DNA from 2 places in the Schinkia azotoformans genome. Region 1 is predicted to be linked to the other one. Evidence: riboswitches for the same ligand, from Rfam matches in the RefSeq annotation. Region 1 holds a riboswitch; the other holds the start of a gene.

Region 1 (16,038 bases):
TGCTTCTGAAAATGGCTGCGACTTATTTTTTGAAGCTAGTGTTGCGGGCGGAATTCCGATAATTCGTAGTTTAGTAGACGGCCTTGCATCAGACCGGATTACGAAAATGATGGGGATTGTAAATGGAACAACCAACTACATCCTTACTAAAATGTCACAGGAAGGCCGTCCGTACGGTGAAGTATTAAAAGAGGCTCAAGAGTTGGGCTATGCAGAATCAGATCCAACAGCAGATGTTGAAGGTCTCGATGCGGCAAGAAAAATGGCAATTCTCGCTACTTTAGGATTTTCCATGCAGATCGATTTGGATGACGTAAAAGTCAGCGGTATTTCAAGCATAACAGAAGAAGATTTAGACTACAGTAAACGTCTCGGCTATACAATGAAATTAATTGGTATTGCCGATCGTGAAGAGGATAAGGTTGAGGTTAGTGTTCAGCCGACATTATTGCCTAATAATCATCCGCTCGCAACTGTTAATGATGTCTATAATGCTGTTTATGTTTGCGGTGAAGCCGTTGGTGAAACGATGTTCTACGGACCAGGTGCAGGTAGATTTCCAACTGCTACATCAATCGTATCGGATCTAGTTGAAGTAATGAAGAATATGCTTTTAGGTGTAAATGGAAGCAAATATGTTGCATCACAATTTAAAAAAAGCCTGAAATCTGATGAAGAAATTTTATCGAAATATTTCTTGCGTATCCATGTGCAGGATCGCCCAGGGGCTTTTGCGGCGATTACATCATTATTTTCAAGCTATAATGTTAGTTTTGAGAAAATTTTGCAATTACCTTTAAAAACGAAAGGTGTAGCAGAAATTGTTATCATCACACATCACGCTAATAAGCAAGCTTATAATGAAATTATGGAAAAACTAAATACATTAGAAGTTGTCCGTGGTGTAAAGAGCAGCTATCGAGTTGAAGGGGAAGAAGTACTTTAATGCCAGCAACACATCTTACTTTCTTAAAAATTTATCTGATGAACATATCCAAGGAGCTGTAACTTAATGGTAAATAATAAGGCTTTTAGAATAACTACTCCTGGCAGTACTGCTAATCTAGGGCCTGGCTTTGACTCAGTTGGCATGGCTGTAAATCGTTATTTAGTTTTAGATGTAACACCAAGTGATGAATGGAAATTCATTTCTAAATCAGAAGAACTTACTGGACTTCCAGAAGGAAAAGAAAATTTAATGTATAAAGTTGCTACCTCTGTGGCTGATGATTATGGCTTTGAACTTCCACCACACAGAGTTGAAGTTACGAGTGATATTCCACTATCAAGGGGACTCGGCAGCAGTGCGGCAGCCATTGTTGCCGGAATTGAACTTGCAAACCAAATTCTGAATCTTGATTTGTCCGCTGAAGAAAAGTTAAGAAGAGCAAGCAATATCGAAGGTCATTTGGATAATGTAGCAGCATCCTTATATGGCGGTCTTATCATCGGCAGCCATCGTGAAGATGGAACAGATATGGTTCATGCGGGCTTCCCTGACATCGATATGGTTGTCTATATTCCAGCCTATGAACTTGAGACCAAAAAAGCACGGAGTGTACTCCCGGAAACAATGGAGTTTAAAACAGCCGTGTTCGCAAGTGGCATTAGTAATGTGCTTGTAGCAGCATTGTTAACATCCAATTGGGAGCTGGCAGGGAAAATGATGGTGAAAGATTTATTCCACCAGCCTTACCGTGGTGAACTCATACCGGAGCTCGGAATGGTGTTTTCATTGGCGGATGAATTGGGCGCCTATGGTGTAGCGCTTAGCGGTGCAGGACCGACCATTATTTGCTTTGCACCAAAGGGCAAAGGTGAATCTATACAGAAGCACCTTCAAGAAAAGTTCCCAACTGCAAGAATTGAGACATTGAAAGTGGACCAATCTGGTTTGTCTATAGAAAAAAAAGAAAAAGCTGTCAAATGACAGCTTTTTCTTTTGATGTTGTGCATCATTGTCTAGCTCCAGCGCCTATCGCCTAGCAAACTTCAGGTCTCCTCCCTACGATAAGTCAACTAAGAATTGCTAACGCAATTCAAGTTTCCTTTATCTCAGTCGAAGTCCCTCCAGTTTGTACGGCGATGAGCAAGGCGCTTGCGCTTTTCTCTCTAAAATACTTGCTCTACTTCAACAATGCCTGGAACTTCCTCAACAAGAGCGCGTTCGATTCCAGCCTTTAATGTGATCGTAGAACTTGGGCAGCTCCCGCAAGCACCCATTAGGCGTAATTTTACAATTCCATCTTCTACATCTACTAATTCACAGTCACCGCCATCACGTTGTAAAAATGGACGCAATTTGTTTAAAACTTCTTCAACTTGCTGAATCATTGTATTGTTTTCACTCATTATAATCGACTCCTTCCTTACCTCCCTATTATAATTGTTGATAATTTAAAAAGCTATTCAAACAACTTGGGTTTTAGTAAAATAAAAAACAAGGGGGAGTTAATATGAGTCAACAAAATGTGCAAATAAAAGTTTACGGGAGTGAACATCCTTGTCCAAGCTGTCTGCATTCTCCTTCTTCAAAGGAAACGTTTGAATGGCTTAAAGCGGCCTTAACGAGGAAGTACCCTAAACAGTCCATAACAATTAATTATATAGATATTGAACAGCCGCCTTTTGAAAATGATCCGTATGTGGCATCTATTCAAAATGGGGATATTTTTTATCCGGCTGTTGTGATAAACGATGTCCTTGTTGGTGAAGGAAATCCTCAGCTAAAAACAATATTTGCAAAGTTGGAGAAACTGGGATATATATCGAAATAAGAAAACTAGTTCTATTTGTAGATTAGTTGTGAAAGAGGTCGTAATATGATTAACCCACTTATTGAATTTTGTGTCAGCAACTTAGCAAGTGGTGCACAAAAGGCTAGAGAAGTATTGGAGAAGGATCCGAATCTTGATGTCATTGAATATGGATGCCTTAGCTATTGCGGGAAATGTGCCCATACATTATTTGCTTTGGTTAACGGTGAGTTTGTTTCGGGTGAGACTCCAGATCAGTTGGTAGAAAATATTTATAAATATTTAGATGAAAATCCAATGTTCTAATTAGAAAAGCGGAAGCGCCTTGTTCATCGCCGCACAAACTGGAGGAGCTAGACAATGATAAAGCTTCCATCAATTTTCTGATGGAAGCTTTGTTACTTTTCTGTCATGCTTCGCTTTTCATCCCTTGCCGCATACCATTGTTGTCTGGCCAAGTTAACAACCTTTCTTTCATGGGTTTTATTTTGCATGTCGACGACCTTTGAAAAATGAGAGATTGCTTGGTCGTAACGTCCCAAACGCCGGTTTAATTCACCAATTAAATATAAAACACGAATTTCCGTCATATCCTCACTATTTCCATAGTAAGCGTCTAAATAGGCTTTATTTAAATGCTCCAATGTCAGTTCGGTAAAACGTTTTTCCTCGTTATGATTATTAATTTTCCGACAGAGCCAGGCAAGACGAAGTAAAAGGTTCGCAATAATAATTGATTTTTCCTTCTTTAGTGTGGCGCAATAGAATGCTAGTTTATATGTTTGGATCGCTTGACTTATAGATCTTTCATCACCAAAGTTATGGGGCACCCATTTGTCAGAGACGGCCTCCTGGATTGCTTCTTGAGTTCCTTCATAGAAGTATGTAGTAAATTGGTCAGTATAAGAATATCCGCAGGATGGACATACTTTGACAAAATAAAGAAGGGGACTGATATTTTCATCTTGATAATAGGGACAAAAATCAGTATCACTATGGTCGAGTTTGATAAATCGTGAACGAATCTTTTTTGTAGTAAATGTTGTTTTACAATTTGGGCATGTTTCTTTTTTATCATACAAAGGTGTTAATAACTCTTTTGCCATTCAAGTTCATCCCCTCATCATGATATAATCTAATAATTCTAATGTACCACTAATTGTATTCAGAAGGTAGGAATATGCGCGAAAAGAACTGCATCCAATTACCTTATAGACAAAAAAATAAGAAAAACAACGTAATTTCCCTTTTGGTAAATTACGTGTCTTTCAAAATTTAGAGAAACGGGGGATAAAAACATTATGGTCAATCAAACTATCTTTTATACATCCTTTCTAACAATTTTTTAAAAATGCCATATAATAATATAGATTAAGCAACATTTTTGTATTAAAAGTAGGAAATTAGTATACTGTTATCAACCAGATGAAAAGTTATACACAAACAAAAGGAGGTTAATCTCATGAATCTTACGATCACCGAGGCAGCTGCCAGTCATATATTCGGAATGATGAAAGAAGAAGGCAATGAAAACCTGTTTTTACGTATTGGTGTTAAAGGTGGAGGCTGCAGTGGTTTATCATATGGGATGGGGTTTGAACAAGAGCAGTCCGATGCTGATTTATTGTTGGAACAACATAACTTAAAAATTGTAGTCAATAAGGAAGATGCACCAGTGCTTGATGGAGTGAAAATAGATTACAAACAAAACATGATGGGCGGGGGTTTCACGATTGATAATCCCAATGCCATTGCGTCCTGTGGCTGTGGTTCGTCATTTAGAACTGCTGAACGTACTGGCTCACCAGAAGAGTGTTAAATCTAATCCAATAATGCAGAAAAGAGCTAAGGGTGCCTTAGCTCTTTTTTAACTCTAACTATTAAACATACTTGAAGAATGCATTGGCTGCACTTTTGCATCGGGATCAATGTAAGACTTTGCAATATTTACTGCTGTTGGTGCTTCCCCAAAGCCAGTGGCAATTAGTTTAATTTTTCCGTTATAAGTTGCAATATCTCCAGCTGCATAAATCCCAGGTATATTAGTTTCCATCCTTGAATTTACAACGATTGAATTCTTTTCGATTATTAGGCCCCATTCTTTAATGGGTCCTAATGATGACACAAATCCGTAGTTCACGATTAATGCATCGATATCAATTGTAACTTCTTCTTTTGTGTTAGCTTCTGCTAATACGATCTGCGTTATTTTTTCTCCATCACCAATTAATCGGAGCGGATTATATGGAGTTAATACATTCGCTTTAGAATTCACTAAATTTTCAACGCTGTGTTCGTGGGCACGGAATTTATCACGGCGGTGAGCAATTGTTACTTCACCCGCAATTGGTTCTAGCATCAATGCCCAGTCAACTGCTGAATCTCCCCCGCCTAATACGACAACGCGCTGACCTTGAAATTTATTCATATCATCAACAAAGTAGTGTAGATTTTTACCTTCATATTGGGCCGCATCATCAAGTTCGAGACGACGGGGCTGGAAGGCACCATTACCTGCTGTAATAATGATCGCTTTAGTAAAATGGACCTCAGAATTCGTTGTCAGTTTAAATGAACCATCCTCTAATTTTTCAACCTTATCAACAGATTGATTTAACGTAATGGCAGGTTCGAATTTTTTCATTTGTTCCTTTAATCGATCTATTAATTCCTGAGCGCGGATTTTCGGAAAGCCGGCTACATCATAAATATATTTTTCAGGATATAAAGCGGACAGCTGACCTCCTAATTGTGGAAGACTTTCAATTATTTTAACGCTCGCTTGTCTCATGCCAGCATAGAAAGCGGCAAACAAACCGCAAGGTCCCCCACCAATAATGGTGATATCATACACTTTAGGATCTTTTTTCATGCCATTCCCCCCTAGTCTAGTCTAGACTTACATATATTTTTATTCTAGCATATTTATAATGAAAATTCACAATATTTAGAAATACATTCAATCCAGAAAAGAAACAATTTTTGGCATAATATTTTTGAAATAAAATAGTTGATAAATGCATGAGAAAGGAATAATATGAATTCAAGAAGATATTGTTAAAAATTTGTTACAAAAAATCAACTTATTTGTGAACAACCAGTAAACTTTTGATGAAATCTTTCATATTATGTAATAATGAAAGATTTAATTTTAGATAAGTTTGTGAAAAAGGTAACAAGATTATAAAAATGTTATGAAATGCAAAAAATATAACTACTAAAATAAAGGTGGATGTGATTGTCTTGAAAAGACCAAACGTAGTAATTCTAGGAGCAGGTTATGGTGGAATCATGACTGCCGTAAATTTACAAAAAACTTTAGGGGTTAATGAAGCGAATATTACACTTGTGAACAAGCATAATTATCATTATCAATCAACATGGCTTCATGAAGGTGCTGCTGGAACGCTTCACCATGATAAAATTCGTATCCCTATTAACGATGTTATTCAACCAAGCAAGGTTAATTTTATCAAGGACACGGTAGTTGAAATAAAGCCTCAAGAGAAAACGGTAATCCTCGAAAAAGGGGAGCCTCTTTCCTATGATTATTTAGTAATTGGGCTGGGCTTTGAATCAGAAACTTTTGGAATAAAAGGTTTAAAGGAGTATGCCTATTCAATTACAAGCATTAACTCTGTCAGACTTATTCGTGAACATATCGAGGTTTGTTTTGCTCAGTATAATAATGAAGTTGAAAAGCGCGAGGAATTATTAACCATTGTTGTAGGTGGTGCGGGCTTTACCGGAATTGAATTCTTAGGAGAGCTTGCGAATAGAATTCCTGAGCTCTGTGACGAATATGATATTGATCGCAAAAAGGTCCGTGTTGTCTGCGTCGAAGCAGCTCCAACAGCCTTACCTGGATTCAACCAAGCATTAGTTGAATATGCTATGAACCATTTAGAGCAACGTGGCGTTGAATTTAAAATTGGAACAGCCATTAAAGAATGTACGCCAGATGGAATTGTTGTTTCAAAAGATGAAGTAGTTGAAGAAATAAAAGCGGCTACTGTTGTTTGGGCAGCTGGTGTCCGCGGGAATTCAATCGTTGAAAAATCCGGATTTGAAGCAATGCGTGGCCGTGTTAAAGTACAACCTGACTTAAGAGCCCCAGGTTATGATGAGGTATTTATCGTTGGTGACTGTGCACTATTAATTAATGAGGAAATTAATCGCCCTTATCCGCCAACCGCGCAAATTGCTATTCAAATGGCCGATACCTGTGCGGCTAACCTAGCAGCGTTAATTAGAGGAAAAGAGGGTGAATTGAAAGCATTTGTGCCGGATATTAAAGGCACAGTTTGCTCACTAGGTCACGATGATGCTATGGGTGTTGTCTTTGGCAATCATCAGTTATATGGAACACAGGCTTCGATTATGAAAAAGATGATTGATAACCGCTATCTGTGGAAGCTTGGCGGCCTTTCATTAGTTCTTAAAAAAGGAAAGCTAAACTTCTTTTGACTTTATTGATTGACGGCTCCCCCCACTTTAAGTAAACTAACTAATAGGTGTAGGGGAGGTATCTGTAGTGGGTATTCCACAGTTGCTAGTATCGATGTTATTATTTATTGTATTATTTTTGGGAATTGGTTTTATTTTAAATATGTTGCTCAGAACTTCATGGTTAATGGCTGTTGTTTATCCAATAGTTGTTATATTAATTGTTGATAAAATTCGCTTTTTTAAATATTTTACAGAACCAGCTGAATCATTTAAAAGGCTAGCAGATAACTTTTCTGCTTTAGGCGGGGCTGACGTCATTATTTTATCAAGTGGATTTTTAGGAGCCATTTTATCAGGAGTAGTCATTAAATTCTTACGTAAAAATGGATATCAAATGTTTTAAGGGACTGACGGTTTATGTCAGTCTCTTTTATTTTTGGGATAAATTAACACTCTTTTCTGTATATTTATTTTTCATTTTGGAAATAAATAGTTTAAGAGAGGAGTGGACATGAGTGAGATTTTGGAAACAAACACTAAAACGGACCATTATGACCTTTATGTTTATTGCGGCCTTATTGACTACTTTTCAATCTATATCAGGTGTTCAAGCAAAAGATTTTTCAATTTGGGAATGGTATCAAACGAAATTTGTTAAACAAGGTCCTGTAGTTTATGAAAACAAGGAGCATACTTCAAAGAAGTTATCATTAGGGAAAAAAGGATTATCAAGATATGTTGTTGAAAGAAAGGCAATTTCAAGTGAGTCAGTTGAAATGCCACAGAGCCTTGAAGAGGCTTTCGATTGGTCTAAGTACCCTTCACAAAAGGTGGTGGCAACTGGTTATACGGCGGGAGTTGAATCGACAGGCAAAGATGAAGATCATCCCGAGTATGGCATTACCTATTCAGGGGTGAAGGTTAAACGTGACCTTTATTCAACGGTTGCAGCTGATTTGGATGTCTTTCCAATTGGGACAATCCTGTTTATTCCTAACTACGGGTACGGGGTTGTTGCTGACAAGGGTGGAGCAATAAAAGGTCATAAGATTGATCTTTATTATGAAACAGTTGATGATGTTTACAATAAGTGGGGCAAAAAAGAAGTGAAAGTATATGTTGTTAAAAAAGGCGATGGCTCCCTTACGGAAGAGGAACTAGTTCGTTTAAATGAAGATCGGTCCATGCAAGTATTTAGACAGCAAATCATAAAAGGTTAGTATAAAAGAGCGAAAAAGCAGCATTCTAACTGAAAATAGAGTGCTGCTTTTTTTAATATAGAAGATAATACAAAAGTAAAGTTAATAAAATGCCGGTTAGTGCTCCGAAAAAGACTTCGATCGGCTTGTGGCCAAGTAACTCTTTCAGTTCTTTTCTTCTTTCAAAGCTCTCCTTTTTAGGCAGTGCTTTAGCCTCTTCCACGAATTTATTGAATTCAGCGACGAGCCAATTCAGAACAGTGGCTTGCTCCCCTGCATGGTATCGAATTCCAGTTGCATCAAACATAACAATGACTCCGAAAATGACGGAAATTGCGAACAGTGGTGAACTTAACCCTTCTTGTAGTGCAATCGCAGTCGATAAAGCTGTGACAGCACCAGAATGAGAGCTGGGCATGCCACCTGTGCTAGTTAATAAGGACCAATCGATCTTCTTTGTTGCAATTAATGATATCGGGACTTTAACGAATTGCGCGAAGAATATTGAAAAGAGTGCTGCCCCAAGCGGGAAATTAGAAAATAGCTCCATAATTTCGTTTCGTCCTTTCTTGGTTTCGCTTTTCTTAATTATATCATAATTCATGTTATTCATTCGAAATTTGCAATTGTTTTCTAATAATTGGATAATAAAAATGGAGGTGTCGAAAATGTTTAAAGTCGTGGAGGAATTGGCCTTAAATGAAGTGCAGGAAGCACTTATTATTGGTTTGTTTGAGCATCAAAAAGTTGAAGGAGTCATCAAGGAAATAGATGATATATTTGCTGGACAGTTATTCGAATTAATACGGAATGGGGAACTTAGCGGAAAGAAAAAAGTAATTTCTAAAATACATACATTAGGAAAAATCGGATTCAAGCGCATTTATTTTGTTGGACTTGGAAAGGAAAAGGAATTAAAGTTTTCCGACTTACGCGAATTGTTCGGCTGCCTAGTAAAACAGGTAAAGAAAGATCGATTATCAAGTCTTTTATTTGTGTTAGATACTTTTATAACAACTGAAATTGAGGAGCTTGATGCAGCCCATGCCCTTGGAGAAGCTGTGGCTTTGGCCGCTTATCAATTTGAAAACTATAAGAAAAAACCGAATATCCCTGATAAACGGATTGAGTCTGTTGATGTCTATTCTGGTGAAGAGGAAAGCGAAATTCGTGCAGCACTAACAGTTGGCTACACCTACGGTAAGGGTACGAATACAGCCCGTAATTTAGTCAATCTGCCTCCTAATATGCTGACTGCTTCTGATCTCGCTGATTATGCGGTTGGAATAGCCAATAAATATGGAATGGATTATGAAGTGCTTGAAAAGGCAGATATGGAAAAGCTTGGGATGGGGGCGCTTTTGGCAGTTAATAAAGGGTCCGTCGAACCACCCAAAATGATTGTCCTTAAATATCATGGTAAAGAAAAATGGGATGATGTTCTAGCGTTTGTAGGGAAAGGGATCACCTACGATACCGGCGGCTATAGCCTGAAACCCCGTGAAAGCATGGTTGGGATGAAAACGGACATGGGTGGTGCAGCGGCAGTCCTCGGGGCAATGGAAATTATCGGGGAGCTCAAACCAGATTTAAATGTTGTCGCGGTTATTCCTTCAACAGATAACGTCATAAGCGGCACAGCCTACAAACCAGATGATGTCATTATCTCCATGAGTGGTAAAACGATTGAAGTATTAAATACAGATGCAGAAGGCCGCTTAGCCCTTTCGGACGCGATTACATATGCAAAGCACCAGGGGGCAAATTATATTGTAGATATCGCAACGTTAACTGGCGGTGTCATTGTTGCCCTTGGCGAAGAAATAACTGGTGCCATGACCAATCATGAGGAATTTTATGAAGAGGTTTTGGAAGCTTCCCATGAAGCCGGGGAACCGATCTGGCTCTTGCCTTATTTTGAAATTCATAAAGAAAGAGTCCGTAACCATAGCAAAATCGCTGATTTAAGCAATTCCCCTGGACGTGAAGGTCATGCCATTATGGCTGGTGCATTTTTAGGGGAATTCGCCGAAGATACACCATGGGTCCATCTCGATATAGCCGGCACGGCAACATCCAAAAAAGATTATGATTTAGGGCCAGCCGGGGCAACCGGTGTCATGGTCCGAACACTGGCAACCTTAGCTGAAAGAATGGCGGATAAGGATTAGCACTTACGAAAAAATCGCCTTTGGTTGCACTCTTAAAGTGCTAAAACCAAAGGCGATTTTCAATCTATTCAGCTAACAGTCTCTTTCGCTAATGGATTTGATTTTTGGACTACAGCATAAATACGTGGTGACATTGCCCCGGCAAGAACGGATAAAATGATGTCTTTAGGCAGCGGAAACATCATCCAGCCCCAGGCGATAGCGTAACTAAAGTCATCTGGTGCATCCGCCCAAAGTTTATAAGCATAATACATCCAGTTCGTGCCGATCACATAATTGACGACCATACCGATTAAAGAAGCAGTAATAAAACGGCGCATCGTCGGCTTTTGGCCGTTTTCAATGATTTTACCAATAACATAAGCAACTAGAATATACGATAAAATAAAGCCAAAGGTCGGTTTAATTAAAATAGCGGCCCCGCCTGTAAATTGTGCAAATACGGGTGCGCCAGCAATGCCGACTAAAGTATAAACGATCATCGCTAAAGCCCCGATTCGACTTCCTAAAATCGCCCCGGCAAGGATCGCGAAGAAGGTTTGCAACGTGATGGGTACACCGCCTATGACTAAAAAGGATGCTGTATTAGCCCCAATCGCCATCAATGCAACGAATACCCCTACCATTGTTAAATCAATCGTCCTAAAACGTTTCATCCGTGTTCCCCTTTCAAAATTTGTTAATTTAATAATAGTATGGGGGTTGGATTATTGTCAACTTAAATTTATAATAGGTTAACAATAAAACGAAAAAATAAAAGATAGGGGATGGGCCCCTATCTCTCTGCTCATGCTAATTGAAAAATTCTTTATAACCATGTTGGTCTTTCTGTGCTTTAGAAAATTCACTTGAGAACTCTGTTGTCTCAATATTTGTTTGAAGACCATCATGGACCTTTTTTTTAGGAGTTTTCGACTTTTTTCCTCTTCCAGCATGTTCAGCCATCGTCTTCACCTCTTAAGTGAAATTTTGAAAACGCAGGACGTTTTCATCGATTCTAGTTTGTGAAATTGGGGCGACTTTATACTTTTAGAAAGTTAAAACTTTTTGCGACAACTACTGAAGTGTAAAAATATAAAAAGGGGGCATTATAATGATAGGTGGATCTATAGAGAGCAGAAAGAAGGGAGAGTCCCTCTCACACAGAAAAAGTGTCCAGCATTATTTTTTATCGATGCCAGACACTTTTTCTTCAGTCCTTCAAGCCGTTTGTTTATGATACAACTTATAATTTAAACGATTCAATAAAATATCAAGTTCTTGACTGCATTGTAATGTAAGCTTACTATTAATGCCGTAAGTAGCTGCATAATTGAACATTTGTTTTCTTTTTGTCTCTATCTGTTGTTGTAGTAACATAACGTTTCCTGTTACATTAGTCATTTGTTCTTCTCCCCGCAATTCCCTATAAAAATAGTACTGTTTACTGTAAATCTATTATTACATATTTTGAAAAATAATATAATAGCTTCGACAAAACTAGTCATAATGCACTATAAAAAATGAAAAAGTGGAATTATTCGCTGCAAACTTCTATAATAAAAACAAATATATATATATTATAAATAGACTTTGTGTCAAAACTATGACTATTTTGCTTTTAAAGTCGGTATTTACTGGGAAATAGTCTATAATTAGGGAAAGATATAACAAAAGGAATATTAAGAGGAGATGAGCGGGGAATGAATGACCATTCTGTTAAAGAACGCAATTTCACACCTATCATTGTATTGTTGACAATTGTAATCAATGCACTTGTAGCTTTTCTGTATTTTATGCCAAAATATGATACATTAAGCGATGTTGACTTAACGATTTTGCCGTTTTTGAATGCTGTGTTCAACAGTTTTACGTTTGTATTTTTGGTAGCAGCTTTAGTATCAATTAAACAAAAAAATATTAAACTCCATAAGCGCTTTATATTAGCAGCATTTACAACGACTGCCCTCTTTTTAGTATCATACGTAACCTACCATGGCATGGCTGAATCGACTGCTTTTGGCGGAGAGGGAATAATCCGATATGTGTATTATTTTATTCTATTAACTCATATCGTGTTATCGGCGGCCATTGTTCCGTTGGCATTAGTAACAGTTGCTAGAGGTTTCAATATGAAGGTTGAAAAACATCGTAAAATAGCACGTTGGACAATGCCGATTTGGTTGTATGTAAGCTTAACGGGTGTCCTTGTTTACATTATGATTGCACCTTATTACTAAACTAAACGTAAAAAAGCTGTAAGACAATGGTCCTACAGCTTTTTTACTTTATTTAGTGATATTATCACGTTAAATCCTTCCGACCCGTGACATTTCTACTAGGGCAAATACGATGTTGATCATTAGAATAGCGATCAAAACAGGAATGAAGTTTAATAGATTTGTTTTGCTGAACTTTGCCGAAATCATCCCAACCGCGTAGCCACAAACTAGTAATGCAATTAATGTGGCGAACATCATAATTGTATAAGTTACCGTCATCTTACCCTCTCCCTTTTAGGTATTAGTAATAATACCCTGCTTAGTAATATTATACGGCATTAAGGGCTTAATAAATTTGTCGATTTTGTGACAAGTGTTTTTGGCGGGACAGTTATTCCTTGATTTAATAGGTTTACAATAAAATTAACATAAAATATTAAAAAAGTTTTAAATAAATATTTTTAAAATACACATAATGACTTTTGTGGTATAATAATATGTCGTTTGTCTTATTCAATAAATGGCAGCAGTTCGAAAAATCCTGCTTTAAAAAACTAAGGAGATGAATATAAAATGAAAGAAAATTACTATTTGCCAAGATCCGGTCCAATGCCAAGACCAGGAAGTGTTGAGGAAAGCCGTGAAGTATTAAAGGGTGAAGCATTTCCAGCACCAAATGTACAACAAATAACATTCAGAGCAATGGAATTTACCGCTGTATGTCCCAAAACAGGGCAACCGGATTTTGGACGTGTTGAGATTTCCTATGTTCCGAATGAACTATGTATTGAATCTAAGTCGTTAAAATTTTATCTATGGTCTTATCGTGATCATGGTGCCTATTGTGAATCGTTGGCGGCCAATATTGCTGATGATATTGTTTATGCGATCAATCCGAAAAAGGTTGTTGTTACTGTTTACCAAACAGCCAGAGGCGGCATTGAATTAGAGACTCAAGCGATTAGAGAAAATTAAAAGGAGAACCATATCGGTTCTCCTTTTTTGCGCTTCTATGTTTAGCTCCAGCGCCTATCGCCTAGCAAACTTCAGGACTCCTCCAGTTTGTACGGCGATGAGCAAGGCGCTTGCGCTTTTCTATTTACCCTAAGTTTTTCATTAAGTTTGCCATTTCAATTGCCGCAACAGCGGTATCCCAGCCTTTATTTCCGGCTTTCGTACCGGCTCTTTCGATAGCTTGTTCAATATTTTCAGTTGTTACAACACCGAAAATAACCGGGATTCCTGAAGACATTCCTGCTTGAGATACACCTTTAGCAGCCTCATTGCAAACATAGTCATAATGTGTGGTTGCTCCACGAATTACAGTGCCCAAAGTAATGACAGCGTCATAATTTCCGGACTCAGCCATTTTTTTCGCCACTAGTGGCAGTTCGAATGCACCCGGTACCCAGGCAACGTCAACCGCATCATCATCAACGCCATGTCTTTTTAAAGCGTCCTGTGCGCCTGTTAGCAATTTTCCTGTAATAAATTCATTAAAACGTGATACGACGATCCCTACTCTAATTCCTGTCCCTACTAAATTACCTTCGAAAACTTTCCCCATGACGAATTCCTCCTAATTAGAATTTAAGCATATGTCCAAGCTTTTCATATTTTGTTTTTAAATAATTTGCATTTTCATTTCGTGCCGGTATTTGGATTGGCACGCGTTCTACAATTGTTAAATCATACCCTTCAAGACCAGCAATTTTGCGAGGATTATTCGTTAATAAGCGCATATTTTTAATTCCAAGATCTTTTAAAATTTGGGCGCCAATCCCGTATTCACGGAGATCTGGAGCAAAGCCAAGTTTCTCGTTTGCTTCAACTGTATCATAGCCTTCTTCCTGTAGTTTATACGCTCTTAACTTGTTTAATAAACCGATGCCACGCCCCTCTTGTCTCATATACAAAAGGACGCCTTTTCCTTCCTCTTCAATTTGCGAAAGGGCAGCGTGCAGCTGTGGTCCGCAATCACAGCGGTATGAACCGAAAACGTCGCCTGTTAAGCATTCGGAATGAACACGTACTAATACCGGCTCATCTCCGCTTACATCACCTTTCACTAGGGCAACATGTTCCTTGGAATCGAGAATATTGGAGTAGCCGTAGGCTTTGAATTCCCCGAATTCAGTTGGTAGGGTAATTTCAATTTCTCGTGTTACAAGCTGCTCTTTATGATTGCGGTACTTAATTAAATCCTTGATCATAATCATTTTCAAATTGAATTCATCTGCAATTTGACGGAGATCGGGAACTCTTGCCATTGTGCCGTCTTCTTTGATGATTTCACAAATAACACCAGCAGGCTCTTCCCCGCAAAGTCTCGCTAAATCCACCGCAGCCTCAGTATGACCAGCCCTTCGTAAAACACCGCCTTCTTTTGCAATTAACGGAAAAATATGACCGGGTCTTTTGAAATCACTAGCTTTTGAATTTGGATTAATTAATTGTTGGATCGTAGTTGCTCTTTCGAAAGCACTGATGCCTGTTGTTGATGTTTTATGATCAACACTGACAGTAAATGCGGTTCCATGTGGGTCCGTGTTTCGGTTAACCATTGGGACTAAATTAAGAGTGCGGGCTATCTCTTCAGATATTGGAGCACAAACAAGTCCGCGCCCGTGCTTAATCATAAAGTTGATTGTTTCAGGTGTTGTCTTTGAAGCTAATGCTACAAAATCACCTTCATTTTCTCGATCTTCGTCATCACAAACGATGACAACATTACCTTGGATAAGCTCATTAATGGCTTCTTCAATCGTATCAAACATGTTCCATCACTCACTTTCGTTACCTTTACTTATAGCCATTTTCTTCTAAAAAAGCTTTGGTAATTGTACCTCCCGTTTTGTTCATCCTGCCTTTTGATAAAAATTTTTCTATATATTTCCCTAAAATATCACATTCAATATTGACGATATCTCCAGGTGTTTTAGCACCAAGGATCGTTTCAGAAAGAGTGTGTGGGATAAGCGATATCGTAAATGATTTATCACTTAGACCAAAAATCGTAAGGCTTGTACCATCGACTGTGACAGATCCTTTAAGAAGCATATATTGCAGCAATTCCTCATTTACTTCAATTTCATAATAAACGGCATTGGATACAGGCTTCTTCGAAATGATTGTACCGATTCCATCAACATGGCCTGAAACGAAATGTCCTCCAAATCGCCCGTTAGCGGCCATTGCTCTTTCAAGGTTGACTTTAGATCCGTTGGTGAGATCCCGTAATGAAGTAGCCTTTACCGTTTCC
Region 2 (16,038 bases), on a different contig from region 1:
CAAATGCCAGTCTTGATCGCGAAGTTGAATCTTTTTTAATAAGTGAAGATAAGGATACATTTTTGTTGGTTACGGATTTGTCGGTTAATGATCAAAATGAAAAAGGGTTGGAGTTGTTTTACCAAGGAGGCGGTAAAGTACAGCTAATCGATCATCATAAAACAGCGCTCCATTTAAATAAATACAAGTGGGGTTATGTTGCAGTTGAAAATGACGAAGGCAAATTGAATTCAGCCACCTCTTTATTTTATGAATACCTAATTTCAAAAAATCTTTTACAACGCTCGGAAGTACTTCACGAATTTGTTGAACTTGTTCGCCAGTACGATACGTGGGAATGGGAGAAGAATGATAATCAACTAGCGCGAAGGCTTAATGCGCTTTTTTATCTACTGTCTATTGAGGAATTTGAAGAAAAAATGATACACCGATTACATACCAGTGATCATTTCTATTTCGACGATTTTGAAAAGAAAATTTTAGATATGGAAGATGATAAAATTGTCCGTTATATCCGCCGTAAAAGACGAGAGCTCGTTCAAACCGAAATTGGCGGCTATTTTGCCGGAATTGTCTATGCTGAATCCTATCACTCTGAACTTGGAAATGAACTTGCAAAAGACAATCCTCATCTGGACTATATCGCTATTTTAAATATGGGTGGAAAAAAATTAGGGTTTCGAACCATTCATGATCATGTAGATGTATCTGAAGTAGCGAGAAAATTCGGTGGCGGTGGACATGCAAAAGCATCAGGCTGTTCAATAACCGCTGATACTTACAAAAAATTTGTAGAGAATACATTTTCTTTGGAGCCATTACGAGTGGATGCCCGGGAAAATCGTTTTAATTTAAAAGATTCTCCATTAGGTTCCTTATACAAGGATCGGAACGATGATATTTTCTTTATTTATCCTGAAAGTGATATGAATTGGGTGATTGAAAGAAATAAAACTAAAATAAAGCAAACTTTTAACAGCTTTGTTGAGTCGGAAAAATATATCAAAAGAAAACATGAAGCATGGCTTGTTAAAGATGATGATTTTGTATCATTTTTAATGGGAGAAGTAAAGCGGGGAAGGAAAAACTAATAAAGCGTTTTTTTCAATATGGTACAATGTAGAAAATAAAGAGAAAAATTCAATCTTCAAAGTTAAGGGTGGGGTTAGATGAATAAAGAGATCGTAAATGAAAAATTTAAAAATGCGATTGACTCGTGTGAAAGCGGGTATGGAAAATACTTCCTATCAAAGCTATTTGATTTAGATATTTCCTATACTGAGGATACATGTACGGTCGAATTTGATGTAGAAGATTTTATGTACAACCCGATGGAGGTTCTCCACGGTGGGGTAATTGCTTTTGTATTAGATGTTTCAATGGGACATTTATGTAAAAAAGTAATTGGAGCAGCTGTTACAGTTGAAATGAAGGTCCAATATATGAAGGCAGTAAAGACTGGAAAATTAACATGTACAGCGGAATTTCTGAAAAAAGGAAGAAATATTTCATTCTTAGAAACAAAGATGATTGATGGGGATGGGAATATTGTTGCTTTAGCGACGGGAACATTTGCCAAGGTTAAACAACAATAAGCTATCAATAAACAGCACCACATTTTAAAGCATGTGGTGCTGTTTATTTGTCCCAAAAGAAAGCCACAGAGTGATAACCCCCATTAATAATAATCCGCTCGCCGCAAACATCCCTTCCGTAAAAAATGGAATTCCGACGTGCTTAAGCCATTCCGAAAGACCTTGGCTAAATAATAATAATTCATTTAGAGCAAAACCAGTAATCAAAATGATAAATCCATTGGTCGATATTTTTGCCTTTGAGTCGATAAGATTCATCATAAGGTATTGTGTGATAATAAAAATGCTTACAAACCCTAAAAGAGTTAAATGAAGATAACCGATAACAATGCTTCTTGTTTCATATACGAGATCGGCCAAAGCCGGCGAAATCAAACCCAACTCGGCTGTACTCTTAATGAATAGCAATATCAAAGTGATCCATAAGCAGTTCAACGTTAATTTTGAATAATACTGGCTGAGATCACCCCATGTTTTTTTAAATGCAGCTAAAATAAATAAAATGCCTATCCATTGTCCAATACTCCCAATTATTGCGAGAGTTGGTATAATACTACCTAAATTAATAAAAAGGATGCTTAAAAAATATCCTGGAAAAAGAGAAAGGAAATAAATCCAAAATCCAAGCTTCAAAGTGGAACCTTCGATTGGAATCTTTTTCATATGTATTATAATGATAAATAACCCAATTAAAAATAACGTAAGCCAACCATTGTACTGAAAGTGTAAATAGAAATACATGGCCATATCAAAATAATAAGTATCTTTTAATCCGGTCGCAGATGTAAGCCCGAGCATATAGGGACCAATAGAGGATATGACTAATGCCAGTAAAGCACTGTTGATAAATAATTTTCCGGACTTCGGCATGTCGGTCTCTTTTTTCAAGATTTTATACATAAAGACAGCTGCCCAATATTCAATAAAGATATGAAGGGTTGCAAATATTATCGATAGGACATTATACCCTTGATATAAAAAGGCAATGAACATAAGAAGAGAGACTATACATAGAGAAAATAAGATGGATATGGCTTGTTTCTTTTGTTTAACCTTTTTCCAAAATATTGAAAGAAAAATAACGAATGCACCAATAAGTGCCCATCCTAACATCGCTAAATGAGAATGGCCGTGTAAAATATGTGTATAGGGAACAATCTCATTTTGCTTAATAAAGAAAAATCGCATCCATACGCCAGATAAAGCAGTTAGAAAAAAGAATAAAAATGTAAAATGAATGAAAACTCTGGGCAAGACTATTCACTCCTTTATTTGGGCTCATATTTTTATAATATACTATTTAAATTAATAATTTCATATTCATAGTAGAAATACTACTAAATAATGTCACTATTTTTTGACGATTTTAAGAACTTTGGAGGTTTTTTTGATGTCTAATTTATCGCATTATTTTATAGCCATTCCACTCGACCATGCTTTGAAGGATTATTTTTCAATGTGGCAAGATTCTCTGAAAGAACAGTTACCATATAAGCAATGGCCACATAAAGAGGATTTGCACATAACCTTAAAATTTTTAGGGCCGGTAGAGCCTAATAAACTTAACGACCTGATAAACAAACTAAAAGGAATCGAGCAACTTAAAGAGTTTGAATTAACTGTTGGAACGATAGGTACATTCGGGAATCCACTAAAACCTCGAGTTCTTTGGGCTGGGGTTGAAAAAACGGATGAATTAGTGGTTTTACATAATCAGGTTGAGGAATGTGCAGAAAGGGTAGGATTTGCAAAAGAAAATAGAGAGTACCGACCGCATATCACACTTGCCAAAAAGTGGGCGGAGGGCAGGAACAATGGTTCGTTGGTCGGTATTAAAAATAGCTATAATGATCAACGAAAATTGTATGTAAAAGAAGTTGTCATTTATCAAATCTTTCCGAGCAAAAGCCCGAAATATGAGATTATCCAATCCTATCATTTGGCTTAATAGTTGGCTAATCATCCAACATATGGAATTATAGATGCTTTTTGGTTTAATTTGTTGAAAAAGTTAAAAAATTATAAGATAATAAATTTACTAGTTAGTAATTGGAAAAATCGTTAGAAAACGTTTACATTCTTTGGCGTTTAAAGGAGAAATAGAGATGACAGCTATTGCTTTTTTTTCAATTCTTGTAGCAATCATTATCTTTATAAAAAATCGAATATTACATAAACGTATACAAGAATTGAATGCAATCAATAAGCTATTAACTATAGAAAATGAAAATCATATGACTACAGTTCAAAGCCTGCAAGAGGAAATGAATAAGCTAACACAAATTAAGACTGTAAGTGAAATTGCCGCTAGCATTTCCCATGAAGTAAGAAATCCATTAACGGTTACAAGAGGATTTACGCAATTACTTAGAGATGGTAGTCTATCAGATGAGCAAAGAAATCAATACATAAGGTTAAGTTTAGAGGAATTAGACCGGGCAGAGCGGATTATTGGCGATTATCTTACTTTTGCAAAACCATCTATCGAAAATGAAGAAGTATTGCATTTAGATAAGGAAATTAAATACATAGTTCAAGTCATCAAACCGTATGCTACTTTGAACGATATAACCGTTGAAGTTAATATGGAAGATTGTCAGTACACTATTTTAGGAGAAAAGCAAAAGCTTCATCAATCCCTGCTTAACATTGTTAAAAATGGAATTGAGGCAATGGAGAGAAAGGGAAAAATATCGATTGAATTAAAGAAATACAACGATCTCGCGCAATTAATCATTGAGGACAATGGCAAGGGAATGTCCAAGGAACAGATCAATAAAATTGGTACTCCTTATTTTTCAACAAAAGAAAAGGGGACTGGTCTTGGTACAATGGTTGCCTTTAATATAATAAAAGCTATGCAAGGTGATTACACAATAGAGAGTCAAATAGGGAAAGGCACGAGCTTTTGCATTACTTTTCCGTTGGTAGAATAAAGACAAAATCTTATATGGGGTTTTAGGGACATACCATGAGAGAATTAAATATAGAACAATCAGAGCTGTTGAACGAGCCATTCAAATTTTGAATTGTTTTAGTTTTGAGAAGTCTGTGTTATCGATTGATGAAATCATGGCTAAAACAAAACTTGCTAAAGCTACTATCTATCGATTACTGTGGACACTTGAGCGTAATGATCTTGTCGGGTACGATCAGTCGTTAAATAAATACAGGCTTGGCAACAAACCATTGGAGTATGGTGGAATCGTTCTCGCCAATTTGGATATTAGGAGAGAAGCAGATCCTTACATGCAGGATTTGCATGAACAGACGGGATATTCCATCATACTCGCTACACGGCAGGACGAATCAATTCAATATTTAGTAAGGTACGATAGTGATGAAGGCTTAATGCCAACCAATTTTGTTGGGAGAAGGCGAACATTGCATAACGGTGCTTTAGGTATTGTTTTACTATCCTATATGGATGAGGAATTTGTTTACGACTTTCTAAAACGTTATCCATTGGAACAACATACATGTAATATCGTGATTTCCCGATCAAAAAACGACGATGAATATAATGTGAGAAGCTACTTCCTATTTAAGCGAAGCAGAGGCTCTAATACAGATATTGAAGAAATGTTTGGAGAACGTCATGATCTTATTCGTAAAGAAACGGACGGCTGGAAAATTGCACGTAGAATTATTATTCCTGACCAAGCTGTGATTACGACAATGAATATTGCCATGTTTTTATAACAAAAACCCCCGTGGATCCTATTTCACGGGGGTTATCAATGTTATACTTTGGAATAAACAGTAGAACTTTCTTGCTGTTCTCCTATTACTTTTTTATCCTGATACAATATTTTAAGTAGAGGAGGAGTAACGAGTGTAGTTACAAGCACTACAATAATTAAGACAGTAAACATTTGAGATTCAATTATCTTATGTTCGATGCTTAATGCAGCAAGTATTAAGGCAACTTCGCCGCGGGAGACCATCCCCGCACCGACTTGAAGCGAGCTTTTCCACTTATAGCCTGCTAACTTAGCTCCGAGACCGCTTCCAACCATTTTCGATAAAATCGCCATTATACTAAGACCAATTATTAACCATAGATACTCAGATACACCGTTTAATTGGGCACTAAAGCCAATACTAACAAAAAAGATTGGTACAAATAAGGAATAGCCAACAACCTCAACTTTTTCCATAATCTTATGACCTAAATCAGTAGTACCAATTGAAATCCCAGCAAAATAAGCACCAATGATTTCAGCCACACCATTATATTCGGCAAAATAAGCAAATAACAAGCAGATAATCAGCGCGCCACCGACAGGTGCCTGCGGGACAGCCATTCTAGATAATAGACTAATCGTCCATGGTATAACCTTCCACATCAGAAGAATAGCAATAGAAAAGAAGACTACCTTCTTCAAAAGGACTGTACTAAGACTGACATCGCCACCCATAAAGCTCATAACCACAGCCAAAAGGACGATGACTACTATATCATCCAATACAGCTGCTCCTAGGATTGCCATTCCTTCCTTCGTTTTCAGTTTTCCCATTTCACGTAACGATTGTACCGATATACTAACACTTGTAGCCGTTAGCACTAAACCGAAAATGATAGACTCATAAAAGCCTAGACCTAATAGAACACCAGAATAATAACCAGCGATTAAAGGGAGAATAATCCCGCCAAAACCAACATAAGTTGAAGCTTTAATATTTTGTTTGAATTCTTTGATATCTGTCTCAAGTCCAGCAATGAACATTAAGATAATAACCCCAAGTGTGCTCATTTCGTCAATGAAGTCATTGCCTTCAACGAACCCAAAGACAGCTGGACCAATTAAGATTCCGGCAATTAATTGTCCAAGAACAGAGGGTTGTCCTAATTTTACACTAATACTGCCTGCGATTTTAGCAGTTATTAAAATAATTGCTAACTGTAATATAATCATAATTTACATTTCCCCACCTTTTGCTAGTTTCAAGATTGAATGTAGTTTCTTTTTCGATCGGCATTTCTTTGTCAACAGGCTGAGGTTCAAAATCTTTCTTTATAAACATCCATAATAAAAATGTTAAGAAAACGATGAGACAAACCCCAAAAATAGCGGAGTTTCGCTTCCATTTCGTAATTCTGTTTATAAAAGCTAGCTCTTGGGGAGAGGAATTGCTTTTACTACCTAATGATCTTTGTAGTTTCAAATCAAACTGTTTGCTCTTAAGTAATTCAGTTTTAAGGGCACTGCATTCTTTACATGTAGCAAGATGTGATTCTACGTAAACTTGCGATTCCTTCGAAAGTTCTTGATCAATATATAGCGGTAAAAGATCCTGAACGATCTCACATTGATTCGTCATAAAAAACCACCTCATTTTTGTATAAATCTCTAAACTTTTGCTTAGCTCTATACAAAAGCACTTTTGTTGTCTGGGGTGTTTTATTTAAAATTTCGGCAATTTCAACATGTGATAGACCATGAACTTCTTTAAAAATCAGAACATCACGATAATCCTCGGGCAGTTTCGTTAGAATATCCTGGACATCCTTTTTGGTTTGTTTTTGCAATGAAACGGTTTGCGGATCAAAAGAGTGATCGCCTTGCTCGTTTACATCCTCATCGTCAAACAGATTCCGATCCTTCACCCAGGATCTCACTTTATTCCGATATATATTTCGTGCAATTTGTAAGAGCCAAGTCTTTAAACTTGAATTACCTTTAAAACGATGAATCGATGTAACAGCTTGAAAGAAGGTTTCTTGTGTTAGCTCTTCACTAGCATCTTCTGAGCCTGTAACCTTCAAAAAATACATATACACAATCGCGCGATGATTATGATAAAAGTCGGTTAAATCATCCATTATTGAATGTTTAACCTTTTTCCCATTTCGAAATGAGTCAAAAAGAGCCAAGCAATCCTCCTCCTTTCCCCTCAGCCATGTAGTAACAAAAACATGTAAAAGGTTACAGTAAGTTTTAAAAAAATTAAAAAAATCTTTAAAATAAGAAAACAAAGCCTTTTAAGGAAAAATATCCCTAAAAGGCTTATCTTGTCAGGAAATCATAAATTTATAATGCATTCCAGGAATAATTAAAACGGCATGCTTTACGTTCAGTGTAAGCGGGCTTTTCATATCTTTATAGATTGGAATCGTAAAAATCCGTTGCTCGTCATTTTGAAAGTCTATTTTAGGCTCCTTACTCCAATTCTTTTCGTTCGCATCCGTTATGTTAAGACTTAATTCATATAATCCAACATCCTGAATTTCATCAAGCTGTTTATAGTAAACATTTATTTTTGAATCCTCGACTGAAGCTTTTTCTATTAAAAATCGAACATTATTAATACTTATTTCTTTATTAATGACAGTCTCCTTTCCTTGTTGAAGAGGAAAAGAAAGATCTGATGTTTTATAAAAAACCGCTAGATTTGGTAGCTCAACTCCGATAAATTCGGTGTTTTTTTCAATACCTGCTAGTGTCCACGTCTCTTCAAGAAGGGAATTTCCAAAGTTGCTTTTGTTTTCTTTATTTGTAAGGACTGTATTGTTCGTTAAATCCATAGCAATTAATGTATTAGGCCAGTAAATATCTTCCTGGACAAAATCAATATTTGGATTAGACCATTGGTATGTATAAGAAAAGATGGTTTCATTAGTAGAAATTTGTTTTGTCTTTAACTGTAGATTCAAACCCGAATTTTTCATGATCTGTTCTTGGGGAGGAGATAATGATACTAACTCACTATCAAGTTTAACCAGTTCCTGATTGGCCTTATTCTGTTTGGCTTGCCACTTTTCTTCGGCACGTTCTTTACTTAAATACCAACTCCCGATCGTGAACGATAATAAAAATGCTGTTATATATAACATGATTTTTTTTCGATATTTGCTTACTCTTGTAATAAAAGCAACTTCACTTTGCTTTGTATTGTCTTCATTTATTTCTTCATCATGAAATGCGATGGAAAAGTCCTTGTCATCACGTAATCCCGTAAGTTCAGCTCGACATTCATCACATTCTTGTAAATGCTCCTCGATGATTTCCTTTGCTTTTGAATCAACCATGTCATCTATGTATAGGCTTAGCAATTCCTTCACCAAAATATGTCTTTCTTTCAAAAAAAAACACCTCCACAACAAAAGCGAGAGTTATAAAATTTATTCTCCCGCTCCGAAATTCCTTTTCCTTACTACTCTTGCATCCGATTATAACATATGCGCAGATTTCTTCCTATAGTATTGTCTATATGAGCTTTCCTAGAGACTTGAGAGTTATTCACTTACAAGTTATGATTTTAATTAGTCCTTCTTAATTAACGGTGGTGAAGTAAATATGAAAATTATCATTTTCGGAGGCAGTGGTTTTATTGGGAAACATTTAACCTCTTACCTCATAGAAAAAGGAAATGAAGTTGTTCTTGTTTCTCGTTCTGAGCGGCAAAGCCAAGATTCGCTAGTCCGTTATGTGACTTGGAGCGAGCTCCAAGAAAATATAGAGTCCCTTGAAGAGGCAGACGCCTTTGTCAATTTATCTGGTGAGACGATCAACCAATACTGGACACCCAAGGCGAAGACGAGAATTTTGGAATCGAGAATTAATTCAACAAAAAAAGTAGCTTATTTTGTTCAAAAATTAAAAAGCAAACCGAAGGTCGTAATTAACAGCTCTGCTGTTGGAATCTATGGTATGTCGGATAGTGATGAATATGATGAGGATAGCCCGCTTAGCAATAATGATTTTTTAGCGCGGATTGTCTATGAATGGGAGAGGGCTGCGGATACAATTGAACAATATACCCGCCTTGTTAAGTTAAGGCTTGGTGTTGTTTTGGGGATTGACGGGGGTGCACTACCTAAAATGCTGCTACCTTATAAGCTTTTTGTTGGTGGAAGAATCGGAAGTGGCAAGCAATGGCTTTCATGGATTCATATTGAAGATCTTGTTCGACTTATTGAGTTTTGTGTTACTAACGAAAAAATAAATGGACCGGTTAACGCAACAGCACCTTCACCTGTAACAAATGATGAATTTGGTCGTGCTATATCCTCCGTAATGGGAAAACCTCATTTTTTTCATGTGCCTTCGTTGATCCTTCGTGTCATGTTAGGCGAAATGTCCCAGATGGTGTTAAATGGTCAAAAGGTAATACCCAAAAGGGCAGTGGGGTCCGGATTTACTTTCACCTATCCAACAATTGATTTGGCAATAAAGGATCTGCTTTAGAAAAACTAAGAATTTCAATCAAAACAAGGCGCTCAACCAACAGAGGTAAGCGCCTAGAGTATTTTTATAAACTAATATCTATTTTTCGATTCTTCCTTGTCGCAATCGGCTCCCCTTTGTAGCGCAAATATTCAGCAAGACCTGCATCAAATCCCGCTGTATAATCGATGGCATTCGTCGGGCATACGTGAATACAAGCTGTACACGAAATACATTCAGTTGATAGCACTCTTTTTCCGGCATACATATAATCCAATAGTTTAATATCCATCGGACATACTCGTTCGCAGGCAAAACATTCAACACACTTACTTTGTGTAATTTCTATTTTTAATAGAGAAAACCGGGAACCGATCTTTTGAACAACCGGGATTGGACAAAAATACTTACAAACCGCACGATTATCTTTAAGAAAAAAGGCGAGTAGAAAACCGACAATATAATAGACTACATTTCCGATTAAAAACCAATACATCTCTTCTAACGATTCCAATTGCGGTGTTTTTTGAAGAACAAACATGACATATAAAACTAATCCCAATGATCCAAAGAAATGGATATACCGAAACCAGCTTAAATGACGTATTCGCCCTTCTTTTGGCTGTTTCCACGGAAGTAGGTCAAGAATAGCTACCGTCCAACAAGCATAGCCACACCAGCCGCGCCCGAATATCAATGTCCCGCCAATTTTAGCAACTAAATAATGGATGGTAGCACCGATAAACACACCTATAAAGAGGTAAAAGAAAAATCCTTCCATTTGCATATTTTCCTTGCCGTAAACACCGAGGAAAAATATCATGTAAGAGCCTACTAAAAATTGAGTAACAAGCCGGCCCCTTTGTTTTATTCTTTTTGGTAGAATACCGGTTAATAATGTTCCTAAAGCTATAGAAATGCCAATGTATGAAAAATTAAAAAGGTAAAACATATTATCCTTTGTTAACCAAAGCGTAACCGCTATAGTTAAAAAAACGAGTAGCAGACAAACCGGTAAAACAAAGTTTTTCTGTTGTAAGTTCCATTCTTGATTTTTTTTGTTCAAGCTTTCACCACCTTTTTGCTTTTTAATTCCATAATAAGGAATTATACACGTAAATCATTTATAAATGTTGAAAAATAACTTAGAATTTTTTAAAAACACACCAATGACAAGAAATATGGTATAGTAAAAATAATTAAGTCAAAAACCGGGCACAAATACGCCAAGGCGTATTTGATTATACGGTAGAGGTTCTTAGCTACCCTCTCTAAAAAACTAAGAAGGAACAGCATTCTTCTTAGTTTGCTGTTTTTTTCTATTGAAAAGGAGTATGGAAACATGAAAAATGACAAAGCAATCGTCGTTTTTAGTGGCGGTCAGGATAGTACAACTTGTTTATTTTGGGCTTTGAAGAATTTTAAAGAGGTGGAAGCTGTTACATTTGATTATAATCAGCGCCACCGCTTAGAAATAGAGGTGGCCAAGGATATTGCAAAAGAACTTGGTGTTAGGCACCATATTTTAGATATGTCATTATTAAATCAGTTGGCACCTAATGCTTTAACTAGGGATGATATTGAAGTAAAAGCTGGTGAGGATGGGGAGTTACCAAATACCTTTGTGCCTGGCAGAAATCTTCTGTTTTTATCATTTGCCGGTGTGTTAGCAAGCCAGGTGGGAGCAAAGCATATCATTACCGGTGTATGTGAAACCGATTTTAGCGGCTACCCGGATTGTCGAGATATTTTTGTAAAATCATTAAATGTAACTTTAAACCTATCCATGGACCAAACCTTTGTCATCCACACACCGTTAATGTGGATCAACAAAGCAGAAACGTGGAAGCTGGCAGATGAACTCGGGGCATTGGATTTTGTCCGTGAAAGAACATTAACTTGCTATAACGGTATTATTGCTGACGGGTGTGGCGAATGTCCGGCTTGTAAGCTTCGTAAAGCAGGGTTGGATCAATATATGGACTCCTTGAAAGAGGGGATTGAATAAATGGAAAACAAAATTTTCGGCTTTCGAATTGTTGAGGACCTTCAAAAAATAGATAAGGATATAAATCGGAATCAGTTGAAATATCATAATAAAAGAGTGCTAGTAAGCAAAGAATTTACGTTTGATGCAGCCCATCATTTACATTGCTATGATGGGAAATGCAAAAATCTTCATGGGCATACGTACAAAGTTGTTTTTGGAATTAGCGGATTTGTGAATGAAATTGGTCTGGCCATTGATTTCGGAGATATAAAGGACATTTGGAAAGCGGAAATAGAGATCTATTTAGACCACCGCTACTTGAATGAAACACTTCCGAAAATGAATACAACAGCAGAAAATATGGTCGTTTGGATTTATGAAAAAATGAAAGAGTCATTAGAAAAAAGACAAAATCAATATGACGGGGCGCGGGTTGAATTTGTAAGATTGTATGAAACTCCGACAAGCTATGCCGAGGCTAAAAGGGAGTGGATGGAACTTGAGTAGGATTCCTGTTTTAGAGATCTTCGGACCGACAATTCAAGGTGAGGGCGCTGTCATTGGACGAAAAACAATGTTCGTTCGTACAGCTGGCTGCGATTATCATTGCAACTGGTGTGATTCAGCCTTTACATGGGATGGTTCTGCAAAAGATGAAATCAAACAAATGACTCCTGAAGAAATCTGGGATGAGCTTTTTGAGTTAGGAGGCAATCGTTTTGACCATGTGACCATCTCGGGCGGAAATCCAGCCTTGATCACAGCAATTGGAGAATTAGTTAGTCTTTTGAATGAAAAAGGAATCCAAACCGCTCTTGAGACCCAAGGCTCGAAGTGGCAGGATTGGATGAAGAATATTGATGATCTTACACTTTCACCAAAGCCGCCTAGCTCCGGGATGGAAACGAATTTTGAAATACTGGATTCGATAGTTGCCACACTTTTAGAAGTTGGGAATGAAACAATAAAGGTTGTTGTATTTGATGATGTTGATTTTGAGTATGCTATAAAAATTCGTGAACGATACAGAGATGTTCCTTTTTATCTCCAAGTTGGCAATGATGATATAACAACTGTTGATAATGACCTTTTGACAAAAAAATTGCTTCAAAAATATGAGTGGCTGATAAATAAGGTTATGGAAAGTCCACAAATGAATGATGTAAGAGTATTGCCTCAGCTTCATGCACTCGTATGGGGGAATAAAAGAGGTGTCTAATATAAAGAAGAACAAAGACAAAAAAGCGCATCGTTACGGCGCTTCTTTGTTTAAAAAATCATAACCATATTGTCCATGTTCGTTAATGCTCGGATGTTCAATTTGCACGGTGTTGTGTTTAAGGCCATATCTGTCTTTTAACATCTGATTAATAGCTGATACAACATCAAATGGATTTTGTTCTTTATTTATAAAAACATGCGCTGTTAGGGAATGGTGATCCGTCGTAATTGTCCAAAGATGCAATTCATGAATATCTCTAACACCTTCTATAGCTCCAATATCAGCACGAATCTGATCAAGATCGAATTCTTCCGGCACTGATTCCATTAAGATAAGGAAGGATTCACGGATAATTTTAGCGCCTCCAGTAAAGACGACTCCGCCGATGACAATACTAATAATTGGGTCAAAGATGTTAAGATTTGTAAAGTAAATCAAAATAGCGGATATGATGACACCAACGGAGTTTAATAAATCACCGATGAAATGCCATAGTGCGCTTTTGATATTTAGATTATTTTCTTTTTTTGTACTTCGGATTAATACAATTGTAAGGACTATATTTACAATTAAACCAATAACAGCAACCCCTAACATTAATCCAAAATTGATTTCCTGAGGATTTATGATTCTTTTAATGCCTTCGATAAAAATTCCAATCGCTATGACTATTAACGCTAACCCATTTAAAAATGAAGCTAAAATTTCAAAACGAAGGTAACCGAAAGTATATTTATTATTTGATTCACGTGTAGATAAATAAATAGCGGTTAAACTCAATCCCAATGCCAGTACATCAGACAGCATGTGCGCCGAATCAGATAAAAGTGCCAAGGAATTGGCTAATATCCCACCAACAACTTCAACGAGCGTAAAAAATAAGGTTAATATTAACGTTATCCATAATGTTTTCTTAGATTCATTTTGTTTTTTTACATGGCTTAGGTGGTGAAAATCATATCTATTCATTTTTTTAAAATCTCCCTTCTACGCTAATCATAATTCTAGGTTATGCTATTGTCAATTCTAATTGAGAACTTATTATTTTAATTGATAATGATATTCATAGTATATAGTTTAAAATTTAATATTATTGATAATAATTATTAATAGGACCTTGTTGTATCCATTTCTTTTATAAAAAGTATTTGAATTTTTCTTTAATCGGCAGTATAATCCATACATATTCAAATATTTGAATATGTGAAACTATCTTTTGCATGTTCAATGGTTTTTAGGGGGACGATTTTTTGTGGAACGATATGCACCAATTTAAAGCTGAATTTTTCAAAGCGTTGGCACATCCTTTGAGAATTCGAATTTTGGAAATATTATCGGAGGGGGAGAAAAGTGTAAACGAAATTCAAACTAGCCTTAATAGTGAGGGCTCTGCCGTGTCACAACAGCTAAGTGTGTTGCGAACGAAGAATATTGTCGTTGGTGTAAAAGACGGGAAAAGGGTGATTTATTCACTGCGGGACCCGGCCATTGTTGAGTTATTAAAGGTTGCTAAGGAAATATTTAATAATCATTTAATTGATGCTATTAATGTGCTCGAAGGGTTAGATGATCAAAAAACAAATTAGTTTGGGTGGCCATAAATTTTGGGTGAACACAAAAACGGGGAAAAAATAATCTAGAGTGGAGAAAGTATAAAGAAAAGAAGGGTCAGTAGTGAGAAGCTTATTTATTGAGCGATTCGAAGGGTATACACTTAAACACTTTCAAAAGGATTTAATTTCAGGAATAATAGTAGGGGTTATTGCCATTCCATTAGGTATGGCTTTTGCAATTGCATCTGGGGTTAAACCGGAATACGGGATTTATACAACGATTATTGCGGGAATTTTGATTTCCTTGTTTGGAGGCTCCAAGTTTCAAATTGGTGGTCCTACGGGTGCCTTTATCCCGGTTTTGTTTGGGATTGTTATTACGTATGGATATACAGACCTATTACTAGCCGGCTTTATGGCGGGAATCATGCTTTGCCTGATGGGTATTTTTAAAGTCGGTAATTTAATTAAATTTATTCCACGTCCAGTTACAATAGGTTTTACTGCTGGAATTGCTGTTATCATTTTTTCAGGACAAATTGGTAATTTTCTCGGGCTGACTGACTTAGAGAAGCATGAAAAATTCATCGATAATATGAAAGAAATCATAATGCATATTGATACAATCAATATGTATAGCATATTTACAGCATTACTTTCGTTATTAGTTATTTTAATTACACCGAAAATATTACCTAAAGTACCCGGTTCATTGGTTGGCTTAATTGTTTCAAGTGTTGTGGCAACGATCTTCTTTTCAGGACATATCGAAACGATAGGCACGGCTTTTGGTGAAATACCAAGTAAACTTCCGCACTTTCAATTACCGGAGATTACTTGGGAGCGGATTGAAAAATTATTGGCACCAGCCTTTGTTATCGCGATTTTGGGTGGAATTGAGTCATTATTATCAGCTGTAGTTGCGGATGGAATGACGAATAGTAAGCATAATAGTAATCGTGAATTAATCGGTCAAGGTGTAGCCAACATCATTACACCATTATTTGGGGGAATCCCAGCAACTGGTGCAATTGCAAGGACAGCAACGAATATTAAAACAGGTGCGGTTTCTCCATTATCAGGTGTCATTCACGGTGTATTTGTGCTATTTACATTGCTCGTGTTTGCTCCATATGCGTCACATATTCCATTAGCAAGTATGGCACCAGTATTAATGATCGTTGCATGGAATATGAGCGAACGAAAAGAATTTTCACATGTATTAAAAATGAAAACAGGGGATTCACTGATTTTGGTAGTGACTTTCCTTGTTACCGTATTTGCAAATATAACAACAGCGGTCGAGGTCGGACTTATTTTAGCCGTAGTCTTATTTGTAAAACGAATGAGCGAAATGCCAATTGTTTCGAAGGTGTTACCGGACCATACAAAAAAGAATCAACCAGTCCAGCCTCATGTTGTGAGCGATACACATGACTGTCCACAAGTAAGCATTTATACGATCGAAGGTCCGCTGTTCTTCGGAGTTGCCCAGTTTTTTGAACAA

Evidence for each region. A riboswitch is a leader RNA that binds a small molecule or an ion and turns the genes downstream of it on or off. The one in region 1 is predicted to bind preQ1.
Region 2: linked by a shared signal. The riboswitch ahead of queC (7-cyano-7-deazaguanine synthase QueC) and the one ahead of queF (preQ(1) synthase) in region 1 are both predicted to bind preQ1.

What each region holds. Positions count from the first base shown of each region.
Region 1 is NZ_JARSMD010000017.1:131,126-147,163, reverse strand. Features, by position in the region: gene P9E47_RS10505 (homoserine dehydrogenase) at 1-946, shown strand, start outside; gene thrB (homoserine kinase) at 1,013-1,930, shown strand; gene P9E47_RS10495 (NifU family protein) at 2,113-2,352, opposite strand; gene P9E47_RS10490 (DUF1462 family protein) at 2,457-2,777, shown strand; gene P9E47_RS10485 (YuzB family protein) at 2,823-3,062, shown strand; gene P9E47_RS10480 (DUF2225 domain-containing protein) at 3,155-3,862, opposite strand; gene P9E47_RS10475 (HesB/IscA family protein) at 4,219-4,575, shown strand; gene P9E47_RS10470 (NAD(P)/FAD-dependent oxidoreductase) at 4,630-5,628, opposite strand; gene P9E47_RS10465 (NAD(P)/FAD-dependent oxidoreductase) at 6,000-7,223, shown strand; gene P9E47_RS10460 (YuiB family protein) at 7,291-7,608, shown strand; gene P9E47_RS10455 (3D domain-containing protein) at 7,721-8,425, shown strand; gene P9E47_RS10450 (divergent PAP2 family protein) at 8,478-8,954, opposite strand; gene P9E47_RS10445 (leucyl aminopeptidase) at 9,073-10,575, shown strand; gene P9E47_RS10440 (biotin transporter BioY) at 10,644-11,231, opposite strand; gene P9E47_RS10435 (hypothetical protein) at 11,368-11,520, opposite strand; gene P9E47_RS10430 (aspartyl-phosphate phosphatase Spo0E family protein) at 11,776-11,958, opposite strand; gene P9E47_RS10425 (DUF420 domain-containing protein) at 12,258-12,794, shown strand; gene P9E47_RS10420 (hypothetical protein) at 12,864-13,055, opposite strand; PreQ1 riboswitch class I at 13,297-13,340, shown strand; gene queF (preQ(1) synthase) at 13,350-13,751, shown strand; gene ribH (6,7-dimethyl-8-ribityllumazine synthase) at 13,876-14,343, opposite strand; gene P9E47_RS10405 (bifunctional 3,4-dihydroxy-2-butanone-4-phosphate synthase/GTP cyclohydrolase II) at 14,360-15,553, opposite strand; gene ribE (riboflavin synthase) at 15,579-16,038, opposite strand, start outside.
Region 2 is NZ_JARSMD010000046.1:37,800-53,837, reverse strand. Features, by position in the region: gene P9E47_RS21090 (DHH family phosphoesterase) at 1-1,091, shown strand, start outside; gene P9E47_RS21085 (PaaI family thioesterase) at 1,170-1,595, shown strand; gene P9E47_RS21080 (hypothetical protein) at 1,620-2,849, opposite strand; gene thpR (RNA 2',3'-cyclic phosphodiesterase) at 2,986-3,543, shown strand; gene P9E47_RS21070 (ATP-binding protein) at 3,701-4,531, shown strand; gene P9E47_RS21065 (IclR family transcriptional regulator domain-containing protein) at 4,620-5,297, shown strand; gene P9E47_RS21060 (cation:proton antiporter) at 5,339-6,514, opposite strand; gene P9E47_RS21055 (zf-HC2 domain-containing protein) at 6,474-6,920, opposite strand; gene P9E47_RS21050 (RNA polymerase sigma factor) at 6,904-7,473, opposite strand; gene P9E47_RS21045 (anti-sigma factor family protein) at 7,615-8,682, opposite strand; gene P9E47_RS21040 (TIGR01777 family oxidoreductase) at 8,897-9,787, shown strand; gene P9E47_RS21035 (4Fe-4S binding protein) at 9,852-10,832, opposite strand; PreQ1 riboswitch class I at 11,012-11,055, shown strand; gene queC (7-cyano-7-deazaguanine synthase QueC) at 11,109-11,774, shown strand; gene queD (6-carboxytetrahydropterin synthase QueD) at 11,775-12,263, shown strand; gene queE (7-carboxy-7-deazaguanine synthase QueE) at 12,256-12,975, shown strand; gene P9E47_RS21015 (cation diffusion facilitator family transporter) at 13,009-13,947, opposite strand; gene P9E47_RS21010 (ArsR/SmtB family transcription factor) at 14,229-14,564, shown strand; gene P9E47_RS21005 (SulP family inorganic anion transporter) at 14,653-16,038, shown strand, end outside.